Regions from separate parts of the Pseudomonas sp. Pso3 genome, predicted to be linked through region 2. Evidence: predicted binding sites of a transcription regulator. Region 2 holds the regulator's gene; the other holds the start of a gene.
The links. Region 2 encodes LexA, which represses DNA repair genes until DNA is damaged. Its sites were predicted from a motif close to CTGTNTNNNNANACAG; they were not measured.
Positions count from the first base shown of each region.

Region 1 (7,439 bases), 1.9 Mb from region 2:
TCTGCTGGCCGCGGCCAGTCTCGCCTCCACAGTGGCCCAGGCCTACGACCTGCCCGGTCTCAATCTCGGCTCCACCAGCTTCTACGACGGCGCCCCGGCGCCGGACGGTCCCGGCTGGTATTGGGAGGAGTACCTGATCTATGGCAAGACCAGCCGCTTCAACGACCAGGACGGCCGCAAGCTGCCCTTGCCCAAGCAGGAGCTGACCACCTTCGCCCCGGTCAGCCAGATCATCTATGTCGGCCAGCCGCTGGCCAACGGCGCCATGCCCGGATTCACCGCCATCCTGCCCTGGCTGGCTCACGCCAATGTCGATGACGGCCTCGGCGGCCAGGCGCTGAGCGCCCGCGAGGGGGTAGGGGACCTGACCCTGGGCGCCTTCCTGCAACTGCCCACCACCACCCGCCCCGACGGCGGACCGCGCTGGGCGCAACGCATCGAGGCCGAGATCGTCGCCCCCACCGGTCGCTACGACCGCGACCGGGCGATCAATCCGGGCAGCAACTTCTGGTCCTTCAATCCCTACTACGCCACCACCTACTGGCTGACGCCCCAATGGTCGGTGACCGGACGCTTCTGGTACCTGTGGAACGGCAAGAACGACCAGCCGCTGCGCAGCTTCGGCGCGGTCTCCGACACCCAGGCCGGCCAGGCGCTGCACGCCAACTTCGCCACCCAGTACGCGCTGAACGATCGCCTCAGCGTCGGCCTGAGCGGCTACTGGCTGCGGCAGATCACCGACACCCAGGTCGATGGTCACGACGTCAGCGGGCGGCGGGAAAAGGTCTGGGCCTGGGGTCCGGGTTTCACCTATGCCTTTTCCCGGGAGAATCTGATCACCGTCAACAGCTACTTCGAGCAGGACGCCGAGAACCGCACCGAGGGGCGCAAGTTCGTCGTCAACTTCCTGCACAAGCTCTAGTGCTAGCGATCGATGGGAATGCCCCGGTTCGGCGGCGGCGGAGGCGCCGGCGGCTGGGGCTGCTGCGCCTGGGGATGGGGCACCATGTGCCAGGTCTCGTTGCGCGGCCGGCGGTCGATGTAGACCGGCACCGGCTGATAGATGATGCCGGAGCCGCGCACCTCGCTTTCCTGGCGAAAGCTCGAAGAGGACGAAGAGCCACCGACCACGGTGACGTCGTCTACCGGACGTTGGCGAGTGGCAGCGGGGGCGGGTACCACGGTGACCTCCCGCGGCGCGGCGGCCGGCGGCGGCGTGGCAGGCCGGGGCGGCGGCGTGAAACCGTTGCTCTCGGGCAGGCTCTGCAGCGGAATGGTGGTGATCTGACTATTCGTCGGGCAGGCGCCCTGGGTATAGGTCGTCCGGCCCTGGTCGTCCACGCACTTGTAGACATCCTGAGCGGCCACGACGCCACTGGCGAGCAGCAGGCCATAGAGCAGCGAACGCATGATGAGGCCCTCCGGGCACTCGAATTGTCACCTGCAGGATACAAGATGCCCGCTACGGCTCCCAGTGCTGCTGTCCGGCTCGACACCAGGCATTCAGCTTATCGTCAGACTGTAAAGACTAGGCCCGGCCCGAGGTGAGGCGTATAACATCCGGAAACATTCTTTTCAGGGCAGCGACGCGTGAAGTGGTTCGTGATTGGCGGTTTTTTTCTCTGTGTTTTGTATGTGCACTTTCGCGGCCGGGTGCGCCATCGCTTGCTGCGTCAGCTCAGTGACCATTCGACCTTTCTGGCGCCGCTGAACACCTTCATGTTCCTGACCTCGCGGGTGCCCAACGCGCCCTATCACCCGGTGGAGCGCTTTCCCGAACTCCAGGTGCTGCAGGACAACTGGCAGCTGATCCGCGACGAAGCCCTCGACCTGCTGCGCGCCGGCCAGATCAAGAAATCCGCCGAGCACAACGATGCCGGCTTCAACTCCTTCTTCAAGAGCGGCTGGAAGCGCTTCTATCTGAAGTGGTACGGCGACAGCCATCCTTCCGCCATGCAGCTGTGCCCCAGGACCACCGAATTGCTGCGCGGCATCGGCACGGTCAAGGCGGCCATGTTCGCCGAGTTGCCGCCCGGATCGCGGCTGGTGCGCCATCGCGATCCCTATGGCGGCTCCCTGCGCTATCACCTGGGCCTGGCTACGCCCAATGATCCGCGCTGCTTCATCGAGGTGGACGGCCAGCGCTATCACTGGCGCGATGGCCAGGCGGTGGTGTTCGACGAAACCTTCATCCACTACGCCGAGAACACCACCGACCAGGATCGCATCATCCTCTTCTGCGACGTGGAAAGGCCGCTGCGCTATCGCTGGGCGAGCGCCTTCAACCGCTGGGTCAGTGGCACCCTGCTGGCCTCGGCGGCCTCGCCCAATGACGCCAGCGACAAGACCGGCGGCCTCAATCGCGCCTTCCGGCACCTCTATCGCATCCGCCAGCGCGGCAAGGCGCTGAAGAAGCGCAACCGCTTCCGCTACTACCTCGAACAGTGGCTGTTGCTGGCCGCGCTGGTCGGCGTGGTGATCTGGATCTGAGCGATCCCTGCAACCGCAAAGACAGCGGTTCGACTTGACCCCGATACGAATCGCCTCTAATACTGTATGCATATACAGATAGAGGCGATGGCCATGGACAATATCCCTGCAGGTCTGACGGCATGAGCGGCGGCGCCAGCCTGGCCCGGCTGTTCGAGGAGCGGCGCCTGTGGAAGGGGCAGACCAGTCCCGACGCCCGGCGCAGCGACCAGCCCACCGGGGTCGCCGCCCTGGATGCCCATCTGCCCGGTGCCGGCTGGCCGGAAGCGGCCCTGACCGAATTGCTGCTCGCCGGCCCCGGCCATGGCGAGTTGCGGCTGCTCTGGCCGACCCTGGCGCGCCTGAGCCAGGCCGCCGAGCGCATCGCCCTGATCGGGCCGCCGCTGTTGCCCTATCCCCTGGCCTGGCAGGCGGCCGGCGTGGCGCTGGATGCCCTGGTGGTGATCCGCGCCCAGGGCGCCGAGGTGCTCTGGGCCGCCGAGCAGTGCCTGCGCTCCGGTTGCTTCGGCGCGGTGCTCTGCTGGCCCGAGCGGGCCGACGATCGCCAGCTGCGCCGGCTGCAGGTCGCTGCCGAGAGCGGTCGTACCCTGGCCTTCGCCCTGCGCCCGGCCGCCGCCCTGGACAATCCCTCGCCGGCGGCCTTGCGCCTCGAACTCAGGGCGCCGCTGCAGCGGCTGCACATCCGCAAATGCCGCGGCGGTCAGCCCGGCGTGCTCGATCTGGCCGGCGGCGCTTGAGCTTGCCATGCGCTGGGCCTGCATCCTTTTTCCGCAGCTGGCGCTGGATGCCGTGCTGCGCCGTCATCCCCAGCCGGAGCGGCCGCTGGTGCTGCTTTCCGGTCCGCCACAGCGCCGCCTGCTGCAGGCGGTCAATCCGGCCGCGCGGGCCCTGGGGCTGCGCCCCGGCCTGACCCTGGCCGCCGCCCAGGCGCTGACCCGCGACTTCGAGCAGCAGGAATACGACCCGGCGCTCATCGAGACGGCCGAGGCGCTGCTGGCGGCCTGGGGCTATGGCTTCAGCTCCCAGGTCAGTCGCCACTATCCGCGGGCGCTGCTGCTGGAGATCCAGTCCAGCCTGCCGCTGCTGGGGCCCTGGCCACGGCTGGAGCGGCGCCTGCGCCAGGAGCTCCAGGGCCTGGGCTTTCGCCACCGACTGGCCCTGGCGCCCAATCCGGTGGCGGCGCGCATGCTGACCAATGTCGCCGATGGCCTCATCGCCTCCCCGGACGACCTGCCGTGCCTGCTCGATCGGCTGCCCGTGGAGCGCGCCGGTTTCGCCCCCCAGCAGGCCCAGGCGCTGGTGCGCATGGGCATCCGCCGCCTGGAGCAACTCAAGGCCCTGCCCAGGGCCGCCCTGGCCCGGCGCTTCGCCCCCGAGCTGCTGCAGCAGCTGGATCTGCTGGGCGGCAGTCGCAGCCTGGCGCTGGAGTTCTATCGGCCGCCCGATCGTTTCGTGGCGCGGGTGGAGCTCAATTTCGAGGTGGAATCCCACCAGGCGCTGCTGTTCCCCCTGCGTCGCCTCACCGCCGATCTGGCGGTCTGGCTGGCCAGTCGCGACCGGGGCGTGCAGCGCTTCCTGCTCTGGCTGGAACATCGCCAGGGGCCGGCCACCACCCTCACCATCGGCCTGCTGGCCCCCGAACGCGATGCCGCCCTGCTGTTCGAATTCGCCCGCGGTCGCCTCGAACAGCTGCAGGTGGTGGCGCCGGTGCTGGCGCTGTGCCTGGAAAGCGAGGAGTTGCCCCTCTTCGTGCCGGAACGCCATGGCCTGTTCGACGAGCGTCCCGCCCAGGCTGTGGGCTGGGAAGTGCTACGCGAACGCCTGCGTGCCCGGCTGGGCGAGGAAGCGGTGCTGGGGCTCGGCATCCAGGCGGATCATCGTCCCGAGCGCGCCCTGGTCTGGCGCCACGAGCGGCGTCTGGAGACCGTTTTGCCCGGCCTGCGTCCGGGTTGGCTGCTGAGCGAACCGCGTCCCCTGGACGGCCAGCCACGCCGGGTCCTCGCCGGTCCCGAGCGCATCGAAAGCGGCTGGTGGGACGGGGGTGATCAGCGGCGCGACTACTACCGCATCGAGGTGGCCGACGGACGCCAGGCCTGGGCCTTTCGCCGCTATGGCGAGGAGGCGCCCTGGTGGATCCAGGGCTGGTTCGCATGAGCGGCTATGCCGAGTTGCACTGCCTGTCGAACTTCAGCTTCCAGCGCGGTGCCTCCAGTGCCCTGGAATTGTTCGAGCGGGCCAAGGCGCTGGGCTACACGGCGCTGGCCATCACCGACGAATGCACCCTGAGCGGCAGCGTCCGCGCCTGGCAGGCGGCGCGCCAGGTCGGGCTGCCCCTGATCATCGGCAGCGAACTGACCCTCGACGACGGTCTGCGCCTAGTGCTGCTGGTGGAGGATCTGCCGGGTTACGAGTGCCTCTGCGCGCTGATCACCCGGGCCCGCCGCCGAGCACCCAAGGGCCGCTACCAGCTGGGTCGCGCGGACCTGCAGCAGCCCTTGCCCGGCTTGCTGGCGATCTGGCTGCCGGGCGGCGAACCCGCGACCGAGGAGGGCGCCTGGCTCAGGAGCGTCTTTGCCGAGCGCCTCTGGCTCGGCGTCGAATTGCTGCGCGGCGCCGACGATGTCGCCCGACTCTTGCAGCTGCAGGCGCTGGGCAGGCAGCTGGGCGTGCCGGCAGTGGCCTGCGGCGACGTGCACATGCACACCCGCGGACGCCGTGCCCTGCAGGATGTGCTCACCGGCATCCGCCATCACCTGCCGGTGGCCGAGGCCGGCTATCACCTGCATCCCAACGGCGAGCGCCATCTGCGCCCACTGGCGGTGCTGGAGGGGCTCTATCCCGCGGCGTTGCGCGCCGAGACCCTGGCGATCGCCGCCCGCTGCCGCTTCGACCTGGGCGAGTTGCGCTATCGCTATCCCCGGGAGGTGATACCCGCCGGCGAGACGGCGGGCTCCTGGCTGGCCGAATTGACCCGCCGCGGCCTGGCCTGGCGCTGGCCGGAGGGGGCGCCGGCAAGGGTCACCGACCAGGTAGCCCGGGAGCTGGCGCTGATCGCCGAGAAGGGCTACGAGAACTACTTTCTCACCGTGCACGACATCGTCGACTACGCCCGCCGCCAGCACATCCTCTGCCAGGGCCGCGGCTCGGCGGCCAACTCGGTGGTCTGCTACGTGCTGGGTATCACCGAGCTGAATCCGCTCACCGGCAATCTGCTGTTCGAGCGCTTCATCTCCCGCGAGCGCGACGAACCGCCCGACATCGACGTCGACTTCGAGCACGAGCGCCGCGAAGAGGTCATCCAGTACGTCTTTCGCCGCTATGGCCGCGAGCGGGCCGCGCTCACCGCGGTGGTCAGCACCTACCATGCCGCCGGCGCCCTGCGCGATGTCGGCAAGGCGCTGGGCCTGCCGGGCGACCAGCTCGACGCCCTGTCCGGGTGCGCCGGGCGCTGGACCGACGAGATCCCCGGCCCCGCGCGCCTGCGCGAAGCGGGTTTCGATCCCGACAGCCCCCTGCTGCAGCGGGTGCTCATCCTTGCCGGTCAACTGATCGGCTTTCCCCGGCATCTCTCCCAGCATCCCGGCGGCTTCGTCATCTCCGAGGCGCCCCTGGCCACGCTGGTGCCGGTGGAAAACGCCGCCATGCCCGAGCGCACCCTGATCCAGTGGGACAAGGACGACCTCGATGCCGTGGGCCTGCTCAAGGTCGACATCCTCGCCCTGGGCATGCTCAGCGCTCTGCGCCGCTGCTTCGACCTGGTCGCCAACTGGCGCGGCCAGCGCTGGACCCTGGCCAGCCTGCCCCAGGAAGATGAGCCCACCTACGCCATGATCTCCCGCGCCGACACGGTTGGGGTGTTCCAGATCGAATCCCGCGCCCAGATGGCCATGCTGCCGCGCCTCCGGCCGCGAACCCTCTACGACCTGGTGATCGAGGTGGCCATCGTCCGCCCCGGGCCGATCCAGGGCGACATGGTGCATCCCTATCTGCGCCGCCGGAATGGCGAGGAAGAGGCCGACTATCCCCATGACGAATTGCGGCCGGCGCTGGAACGCACCCTGGGAGTGCCGCTGTTCCAGGAACAGGTGATGCAGATCGCCATGGTCGCCGCCGAATATTCGCCGGGCGAGGCCGATCAGCTGCGTCGCTCCATGGCGGCCTGGAAGCGTCATGGCGGCCTCGAACCCCACCGTCAACGCTTGCACAGCCGCATGGTCGAACGCGGCTATCGCCCGGAATTCGCCGCGCGCCTCTTCGAGCAGATCAAGGGCTTCGGCAGCTACGGCTTTCCCGAATCCCATGCCGCCAGCTTTGCCCTGCTGACCTATGCCAGCTCCTGGCTCAAGTGCCACGAGCCGGCCGCCTTCGCCTGTGCCCTGGTCAACAGCTGGCCGATGGGGTTCTACAGTCCCGACCAGGTCCTCCAGGACGCCCGGCGCCACGGCATCGAGGTGCGCGCGGTGACCGTGCAGGCCAGCGACTGGGACTGCCGGCTGGAGGCGGGGGCCGGCCACCAGCCGGCGATCCGCCTGGGCCTGCGCCTGGTGCAGGGACTGGCGGAGGCGGTGGGTCGGCGCCTGGTGGCGGCGCGGGGTACGCAGCCCTTTCGCGACGTCGAGGACCTCTGTCGCCGGGCCGAGCTGGATGCCCGGGCGCGCGGACAGCTGGCCGAGGCCGGCGCCCTGGCGGAGCTGGCCGGTGATCGCCATCAGGCGCGCTGGGCCATGGCCGGGGTGGAGCGCCAGCTGCCGCTGTTCGCATCGGCGGACAGCGCCCTGGAGGAACGACCAGCCTTGCCCGCGCCCAGTGTTGCGGAAAACGTCCATGCCGACTACCGCATGCTGGGCACCACCCTGGGGCCGCATCCGCTGAGTCTGCTGCGCGGCGAACTCCAGGCGCGGCGCTGTCGGGATTTCCGGCAGCTGGACGAGATCAAGCCCGGTGCCCTG
Region 1 covers NZ_AP043687.1:3,130,864-3,138,302, reverse strand. Annotated here, with positions in the region: gene ACZ5R1_RS14840 (SphA family protein) at 1-922, shown strand, start outside; gene ACZ5R1_RS14835 (DUF4124 domain-containing protein) at 925-1,410, opposite strand; gene lpxO (lipid A hydroxylase LpxO) at 1,591-2,490, shown strand; gene imuA (translesion DNA synthesis-associated protein ImuA) at 2,613-3,227, shown strand; gene ACZ5R1_RS14820 (Y-family DNA polymerase) at 3,235-4,644, shown strand; gene ACZ5R1_RS14815 (error-prone DNA polymerase) at 4,641-7,439, shown strand, end outside.
Region 1: the regulator LexA is predicted to act here: its motif matches at 2,553-2,568, upstream of imuA (translesion DNA synthesis-associated protein ImuA).

Region 2 (7,439 bases):
GTCATCGGCGCGGACGACCTGGAAGCCGGCGTGGGCCGCGAGCGCTTCGCCGCACGCGCCCTGCCGGACCTGGCCATCGACGCCAAGGCCAGCCAGCCGCTGGCGGCCCTGGAGCACTTCATCACCGATTTCCCCGGTCGCGTGCTGTTCACCGCGGAAAGCGCCGGTCGCCGCGAGGTGCTGCTGGAGCTGCTCGCCCGACTGAACCTGCGCCCTGGCCAGGTCGACGGCTGGGCAGCCTTCCAGGCCAGCGCCGAGCGCATCGCCATCGCCCTGGCGCCGCTGGACGAAGGCCTGGTGCTGGATAACGCCGGCGTCGCCCTGATTCCGGAGAATCCGCTGTTCGGCCAGCGCATCATGCAGCGCCGCCGGCGCGAGAAGGGCCGTGACGCCGGCGAGAATGTCATCAAGAACCTCACCGAGCTGCGCGAAGGCGCGCCGGTGGTGCACATCGACCATGGCGTCGGCCGCTACATGGGCCTGATCACCCTGGAGCTGGACGACCAGCCCCAGGAATTCCTGCTGCTCGAATACGCCGACGACGCCAAGCTCTATGTGCCGGTGGCCAACCTGCACCTGATCGCCCGCTACTCGGGCACCGACGACGCCCTGGCGCCGCTGCACAAGCTGGGGTCCGAGACCTGGCAGAAGGCCAAGCGCAAGGCCGCCGAACAGGTGCGCGACGTGGCTGCCGAACTGCTCGACATCTATGCCCGGCGCGCCGCGCGCAAGGGCTATGCCTTCAAGGACCCGGCGGCGGACTACGCCACCTTCTCCGCCGGCTTCCCCTTCGAGGAGACACCGGACCAGCAGGCCGCCATCGAGGCGGTGCACAAGGACATGCTGGCGGGCACGCCCATGGATCGCCTGGTCTGCGGCGACGTGGGCTTCGGCAAGACCGAGGTGGCCATGCGCGCGGCTTTCATCGCCGTGCACGGTGGCCGCCAGGTGGCGGTGCTGGTACCCACCACCCTCCTCGCCCAGCAGCACTACAACAGCTTCCGCGATCGCTTCGCCGACTGGCCGGTACGTGTCGAGGTGATGAGCCGCTTCAAGTCGGCCCAGGAAGTCGCCGCTGCCGCACGCGAGCTGGCCGAAGGCAAGATCGACATCATCATCGGCACCCACAAGCTGTTGCAGGGCGACGTGAAGTTCAAGGACCTGGGCCTGGCCATCATCGACGAAGAGCACCGCTTCGGGGTGCGCCAGAAGGAACAGCTCAAGTCGCTGCGCAGCGAGGTGGACATCCTCACCCTCACCGCCACGCCGATCCCGCGCACCCTGAACATGGCCGTGGCCGGCATGCGCGACCTGTCCATCATCGCCACCCCGCCGGCTCGGCGTCTCTCGGTGCGCACCTTCGTCATGGAGGAGCAGAACGCGGTGATCAAGGAAGCCCTGCTGCGCGAACTGCTGCGCGGCGGCCAGGTGTACTTCCTGCACAACGAGGTCAAGACCATCGAGAAGCGGGCCCGCGAACTGGCCGAGCTGGTGCCGGAGGCCCGCGTCGGCATCGGCCACGGACAGATGCGCGAACGCGATCTCGAACAGGTGATGAGCGATTTCTACCACAAGAGATTCAACGTGCTGGTAGCCTCGACCATCATCGAGACCGGCATCGACGTGCCCAATGCCAACACCATCATCATCGAGCGCGCCGACAAGTTCGGTCTGGCCCAGCTGCACCAGCTGCGCGGCCGCGTCGGCCGTAGTCACCACCAGGCCTATGCCTATCTGCTCACCCCGCCGCGCAAGGGCATGACGCCGGACGCCGAGAAGCGCCTGGAAGCCATCGCCGGTGCCCAGGACCTGGGGGCAGGCTTCATCCTGGCGACCCACGACCTGGAGATCCGCGGCGCCGGCGAACTGCTCGGCGAAGGCCAGAGCGGCCAGATCCAGGCGGTCGGCTTCACCCTCTACATGGAAATGCTGGAGCGCGCGGTCAAGGCCATCCGCAAGGGCGAGCAGCCCAACCTGGAGCAACCCTTGGGCGGCGGTCCGGACATCAACATGCGCGTGCCCGCGCTGATCCCGGAAGACTACCTGCCCGACGTCCATGCGCGGCTGATCCTCTACAAGCGCATCGCCTCGGCGGCGGACGAAGACGCCCTCAAGGAATTGCAGGTGGAGATGATCGACCGCTTCGGGCTCCTGCCGGAACCGACCAAGAACCTGGTGCGCCTGACGCTGCTCAAGCTGCGTGCGGAAGGCCTGGGCATCGTCAAGGTGGATGCCGGGCCTCAGGGCGGACGGCTGGAATTCGCCGCCGACACCCAGGTGGATCCGCTGGTGCTGGTGAAGATGATCCAGGCGCAGCCGAAGAAGTACCGGCTGGAAGGCGCGACCCTGTTCAAGTTCCAGGTACCCATGGAGCGGGCGGAAGAGCGCTTCAACGTCCTGGAAGCCCTGTTCGACCGCCTGACGCCCGCCGCCAGCTGATCGAAGAGCCGCTCCCGGTCAATCCCGGGAGCGGCTTGAGCGCTATCAGTCCGCCAGCACCTCGGCCAGCACCTGCCGCACCTCGTCGATGCCGCTGGCCAGGACGGCTTCGATCTCGGCCATGGTGATTTCCCGCTGCACCTTGCCGGCCGCCGGATTCACCACCAGCGCCAGGCAGGCGTAGGGCAGGCCCAATTCGCGGGCCAGGGCCGCCTCCGGCATCCCGGTCATACCGACGATGTCGCAGCCGTCGCGCTCCAGCCGGACGATCTCCCCCGCCGTCTCCAGGCGCGGCCCCTGAGTCGCGGCATAGACGCCATGGTCGCTGTGCGGCAGTTGCAGCCTGCGCAGTGCGCCGAGCAGACGCTGCCGCAGGGGCTCATCGTAGGGAAAGCTGAAGTCGATGTGGGTGACGTGCTCGAGGTCTGTCCCTTCGAAGAAGGTATGGCCGCGCCCCCAGGTGTAGTCCACCAGTTGATGGGGCACGCACAGATGGCCGCTGCCCATGGCGGCATGGATACCGCCCACGGCGTTCACCGCGACGATGGCCTCGGCACCGGCCTCCTTGAGCGCCCAGAGATTGGCGCGGTAGTTGACCTGATGCGGCGGAATGCGATGGGGATGGCCATGGCGCGCCAGGAACAGCACCGGGCGCCCGGCATAGTGGCCGCGCTGCACGGGCGCCGAGGGCGCGCCCCAGGGCGTCTCGAAGGTCTGAGCCTGGTCCAGCTCCAGACCCGCGAGCGCGGTGAGGCCGGTACCGCCGATGATGGCGTAGGTAGTCATGGGAATGTCCTTTAGATGAGGTCAGCCTGGCGCAACCGCCGCAGGGCAAGACTCCACTGCGGTTGCTGCCGGTAATCGAGATCGACGTGACGGCGGGCCCTCATGCTGGCCAGCCGCGGCGCGGGCGAGACGCCCAGTTGCTGCACCCGCGTCAGGGCCAGCTCGGCCGCTGCGCGGTCATTGCACACCAGCCCCATGTCGCAGCCGGCGCTGAGCGCGGCCTCGACGCGCTGGCCGGCATCGCCCGCCACGTGGGCGCCCGCCATCGACAGGTCGTCACTGAAGATCACGCCCTGGTAATCCAGTTCGCCGCGCAGGATGTCCTGCAGCCAGCGCCGGGAAAAGCCGGCCGGCTGGGGATCCACCGCGGGATAGATGACATGAGCGGGCATCACCGCACCCAGGGTCGGCAACAGGGCCTGGAAGGGGCGCAGGTCGGTGCGCAGCAGGGTGTCCAGATCGCGCTCGTCGGTGGGAATGGCATAGTGGGAATCGGCTTCGGCCCAGCCGTGGCCGGGGAAATGCTTCCCGGTCGCGGCCATACCGGCGTCGCCCATGCCGGCGATGAAGGCACCACCCAGTTCGATCACCTGCTCGGCCTTGCCGAAGGAGCGTGCGCCTATGACCTGACTGCGTCCATGGTCGACGTCCAGCACCGGGGCGAAGCTGAAGTCCAGCCCCACCGCCAGGATCTCGGTCGCCATCAGCCAGCCGCAGAGGCGGGCCAGTTCCGTGCTGTCCGCGCGACCGCCCAGTTGCCCCATGGCCGGCAGCCGCACCACATCGCGGCGCAGGCGCTGCACGCGACCGCCTTCCTGGTCCACGGCCAGCAGCAGTTCCGGCCGCAGGGCGCGGATGGCACGGCATAGCTCGCGAACCTGGCCCGGGGTTTCGATGTTGCGGGCGAACAGGATCAGTCCGCCCACCTCCGGCTGACGCAGCAGCTGGCGATCCTCGGCGGTGAGCCAGGTGCCAGCGATATCGACCATCAGGGAGCCTTGCATGGGTACCTCGTCCGAATGCTCCGGCGCACGGCGCCGTGAAAGGGACGCAAGCTTACCCCAGCCACCCTTGATGCCGCAGCCTAGTAGGTCTCGGCCGTCTCCACGGCGACCGGCCGCCGCGGCCGATACTGGGCCTGGGCCAGTTCCGGTGCGTGCATCGCCGTGGGCGCCCGCATGCCGGTGGCGAGGAAGGGCACCATCAGCCGCAGCACCTGGTCGGTGTGGGTATCGACGCCGAAGTCGTTCTCGCCAATCGCCCGCAGCGCCTTGATGCCGGACATGCTGAACACCGCCGCCCCCAGCATGAAGTGGGCGCGCCAGAACAGCTCCAGGGGCGGAATCTCGGGAACGGCCCGATTCACCAGCAGCAGGAAGCGGCGGAAGGCGCGGCCATAGGTCTGCTCCAGGTATTTGCGCAGGTGCCCTTGGCTCTGGCTGAACGCCAGGCCCAGCAGCCGCATGAACACCGAGAGGTCATTGCCATGCCGCGGCTTGATGGCCAGGGAGTGATCCACCAGCAGATTCAGCAGCGCCTCCAGGCTCACCTCCTCGCCATTCCTGGGCTGCCACTGATCCAGATCCCGCTCCAGGTTGAAGCAGAAGGGATCGAGAAAGCGCGAGAACACCGCCTGGATCAGGGCCTTCTTGGAACCGAAGTGATAGTTGACCGCCGCCAGGTTGACCCCGGCTCTGGTGGTGATGAGTCGCAGCGAGGTCTCGGCAAAGCCGCGCTCGGCGAACAGTTGCTCGGCCGCATCCAAAATGCGCTCCACGGTATCCGACTGCGCCATGACCTTCCCCGATAGATGAATTCCGTTTGAAACATATGTTTCAAACGCTATCGAAGTCAATCGCGGTTCGGCCGGCGAGCGGCCAGCTGAAGGCCTGGAAGCCGTGGCTTTCCACCCTCTGCGGGCTTTTGGTCACGATCGCGGCCTATCGTCCCAAGTCGAGGTCGGCGGCCTTGCCTACCACCCGGAGTTACTGTATATAATCACAGCATCATTAGACGACGCGACGTGCATCATGCTGAAACTGACACCGCGACAAGCCGAGATCCTGGCCTTCATCAAGCGTTGCCTCGAAGCCAATGGCTTTCCGCCTACCCGCGCGGAGATCGCGCAGGAGCTTGGTTTCAAATCGCCGAATGCGGCCGAGGAGCACCTCAAGGCGCTGGCCCGCAAGGGTGCCATCGAGATGACGCCGGGCGCCTCCCGGGGCATCCGCATCCCGGGTCTGGACACCTCGCGCAAGGCCGACGAGAGCCTGCCGGTCATCGGTCGGGTCGCTGCGGGCGCCCCCATCCTGGCCGAGCAGAACGTCGAGGAAAATTGCGCCATCAACCCGGCCTTCTTTCAGCCGCGTGCCGACTACCTGCTCAAGGTCAAGGGCATGAGCATGAGAGACGTCGGCATCCTCGATGGCGACCTGCTGGCCGTCCATGTGACCCGCGAAGTGCACAACGGCCAGATCGTCGTGGCCCGGGTGGGCGACGAAGTCACCGTGAAGAGATTCAAGCGCTCGGGCAACCAGGTCACTCTGCTGGCGGAAAATCCCGAGTTCTCCCCTATCGAAGTCGATCTTTCCACCCAGGAATTCGCCATCGAAGGGTTAAGCGTTGGCGTCATCCGCCGCTAACGTCTAAGGCTGGCCCTCGGGCCAGCCGTTATCACGCCTTTATGCCTTACGCCGAAGTCTTGATCGGGGGTATCTGTTCGCGCTCCGGAAAGCGCTCAAGACCAGGCTGAGCACGGTGACGTCATGTATCCGTGGTACATGATCTCGTGTGGATTTGATCGAGTCGCCTCCAGGAGGTCGCCATGCAATTTCCCCTGATGTTCGATGCGCCGCGCTCGTCGGTTCAAGAGCTGGATCTGGCACCGGAGTTCCTGCTGCAGGAGCTGACCGCCTTTCTGCCCAAGCCTGGCAAGCCGGCCCGGGAACTGCCCGCCGCTCCACTGCCGGACACCTTCAGCGAGATGTCCCTGCACGGCAGCCAGGAACAGTGCCTGCAGTTGCTGGCGCCCATCCTGCGCCAGCTGAGCGACAAGGACGATGCCCGCTGGCTGACCCTGGTCACCCCGCCGTCGCTGCTCAGCAACGCCTGGTTGCGCAGTACCCATCTGAATCCGGAGCGCGTACTGCTACTGCAGACGCCGAGCGCTGCCAAGACGCTGCAACTGGCCTGCGAGGTGCTGCGCAAGGGGCAGAGCCATACGGTGATCAGCTGGTTGCACGACCTGAGCGATGCGGGCAAGCAGCAGCTGGCACGTGCCGCGGCCCAGGGCAACAGCCAGAGTCTGAACGTCAGATTCGCGTAGGAAGCAGGCGGCGGGACGGGGTGTAGCGGCGGCATTCCAGGACGGAATGCCGGATCTGGAAAAGAATCAGTGCAGGACGCGCGGTTGATCGTCGCGCTGGAGGCTATCGCCTTCGGCCAGGCGCCCGGCCATCTGCACACCCAGGTTGAACATGGCCTTGGCCACCTCTATCTGCTGTCCATGCAGGAAATCCTTGGCATCGCTGGAAAACTCCAGAGTGACGAGGGCTTCCTCGTCGTCCGCACGGCGCAACACGATGCGACCATCGGAGAGTTCAACGATTTCCAGGTAGGCAGTAGTCATTCAGTATCTCCACAGCTAAGCGGACAGTGTAACAGCGTGGGGTCTGAGAGGCTGACTTGCCTGAGCCTTTTTCGACGGTCTGCAAGGCCATCGTCCTGACGGCCTCTACGGCATTGTAGCGAGAACTACCCTACCACTCGGTCATGGCGCCGCGGAATCTGAGCGCCGTCTGCTTGAGGCTTTCACGCCAGGCTTCCACCTCTTCGAGACCCAGCTCCGGCTCGGCCGGCTCCAGGCTGACCGCCTCGATCAACGGCAGCGTCGGATCCTGCTTGGGTCGCCGGGGTGCCTGGGGCGGCTGCAGCAGCCGCTGGTACTCGGCGATCAGTCGCGCCAGCCAGGTCTCCGGATTGCCGGCCAGTTCGACGAGCTCGCCCATCTCCGGGCTGGGTGCCTCATCCAGGGCGGCGGGCGCGAGCAGCACCGCCAGCGAAGTGGCCTCCATGGTGGGGTGCCGGTAAAAACCCGCCACCTCCTGGCAGAGACCGAGCAGCGCGCCGTGCAGGTGGAACAGGCAGGCTTCGCGCTCGGCCATGATGCGCCCCTGGCTTTGCGCGGCGGGCGCAGCCTGGGCCAGGCGCCAGCT
Region 2 covers NZ_AP043687.1:1,243,682-1,251,120, reverse strand. Annotated here, with positions in the region: gene mfd (transcription-repair coupling factor) at 1-2,439, shown strand, start outside; gene ACZ5R1_RS05830 (S-methyl-5'-thioinosine phosphorylase) at 2,485-3,225, opposite strand; gene nagZ (beta-N-acetylhexosaminidase) at 3,237-4,229, opposite strand; gene ACZ5R1_RS05820 (TetR/AcrR family transcriptional regulator) at 4,310-5,020, opposite strand; gene lexA (transcriptional repressor LexA) at 5,256-5,867, shown strand; gene sulA (SOS-induced cell division inhibitor SulA) at 6,050-6,550, shown strand; gene ACZ5R1_RS05805 (hypothetical protein) at 6,617-6,853, opposite strand; gene ACZ5R1_RS05800 (DUF6586 family protein) at 6,984-7,439, opposite strand, start outside.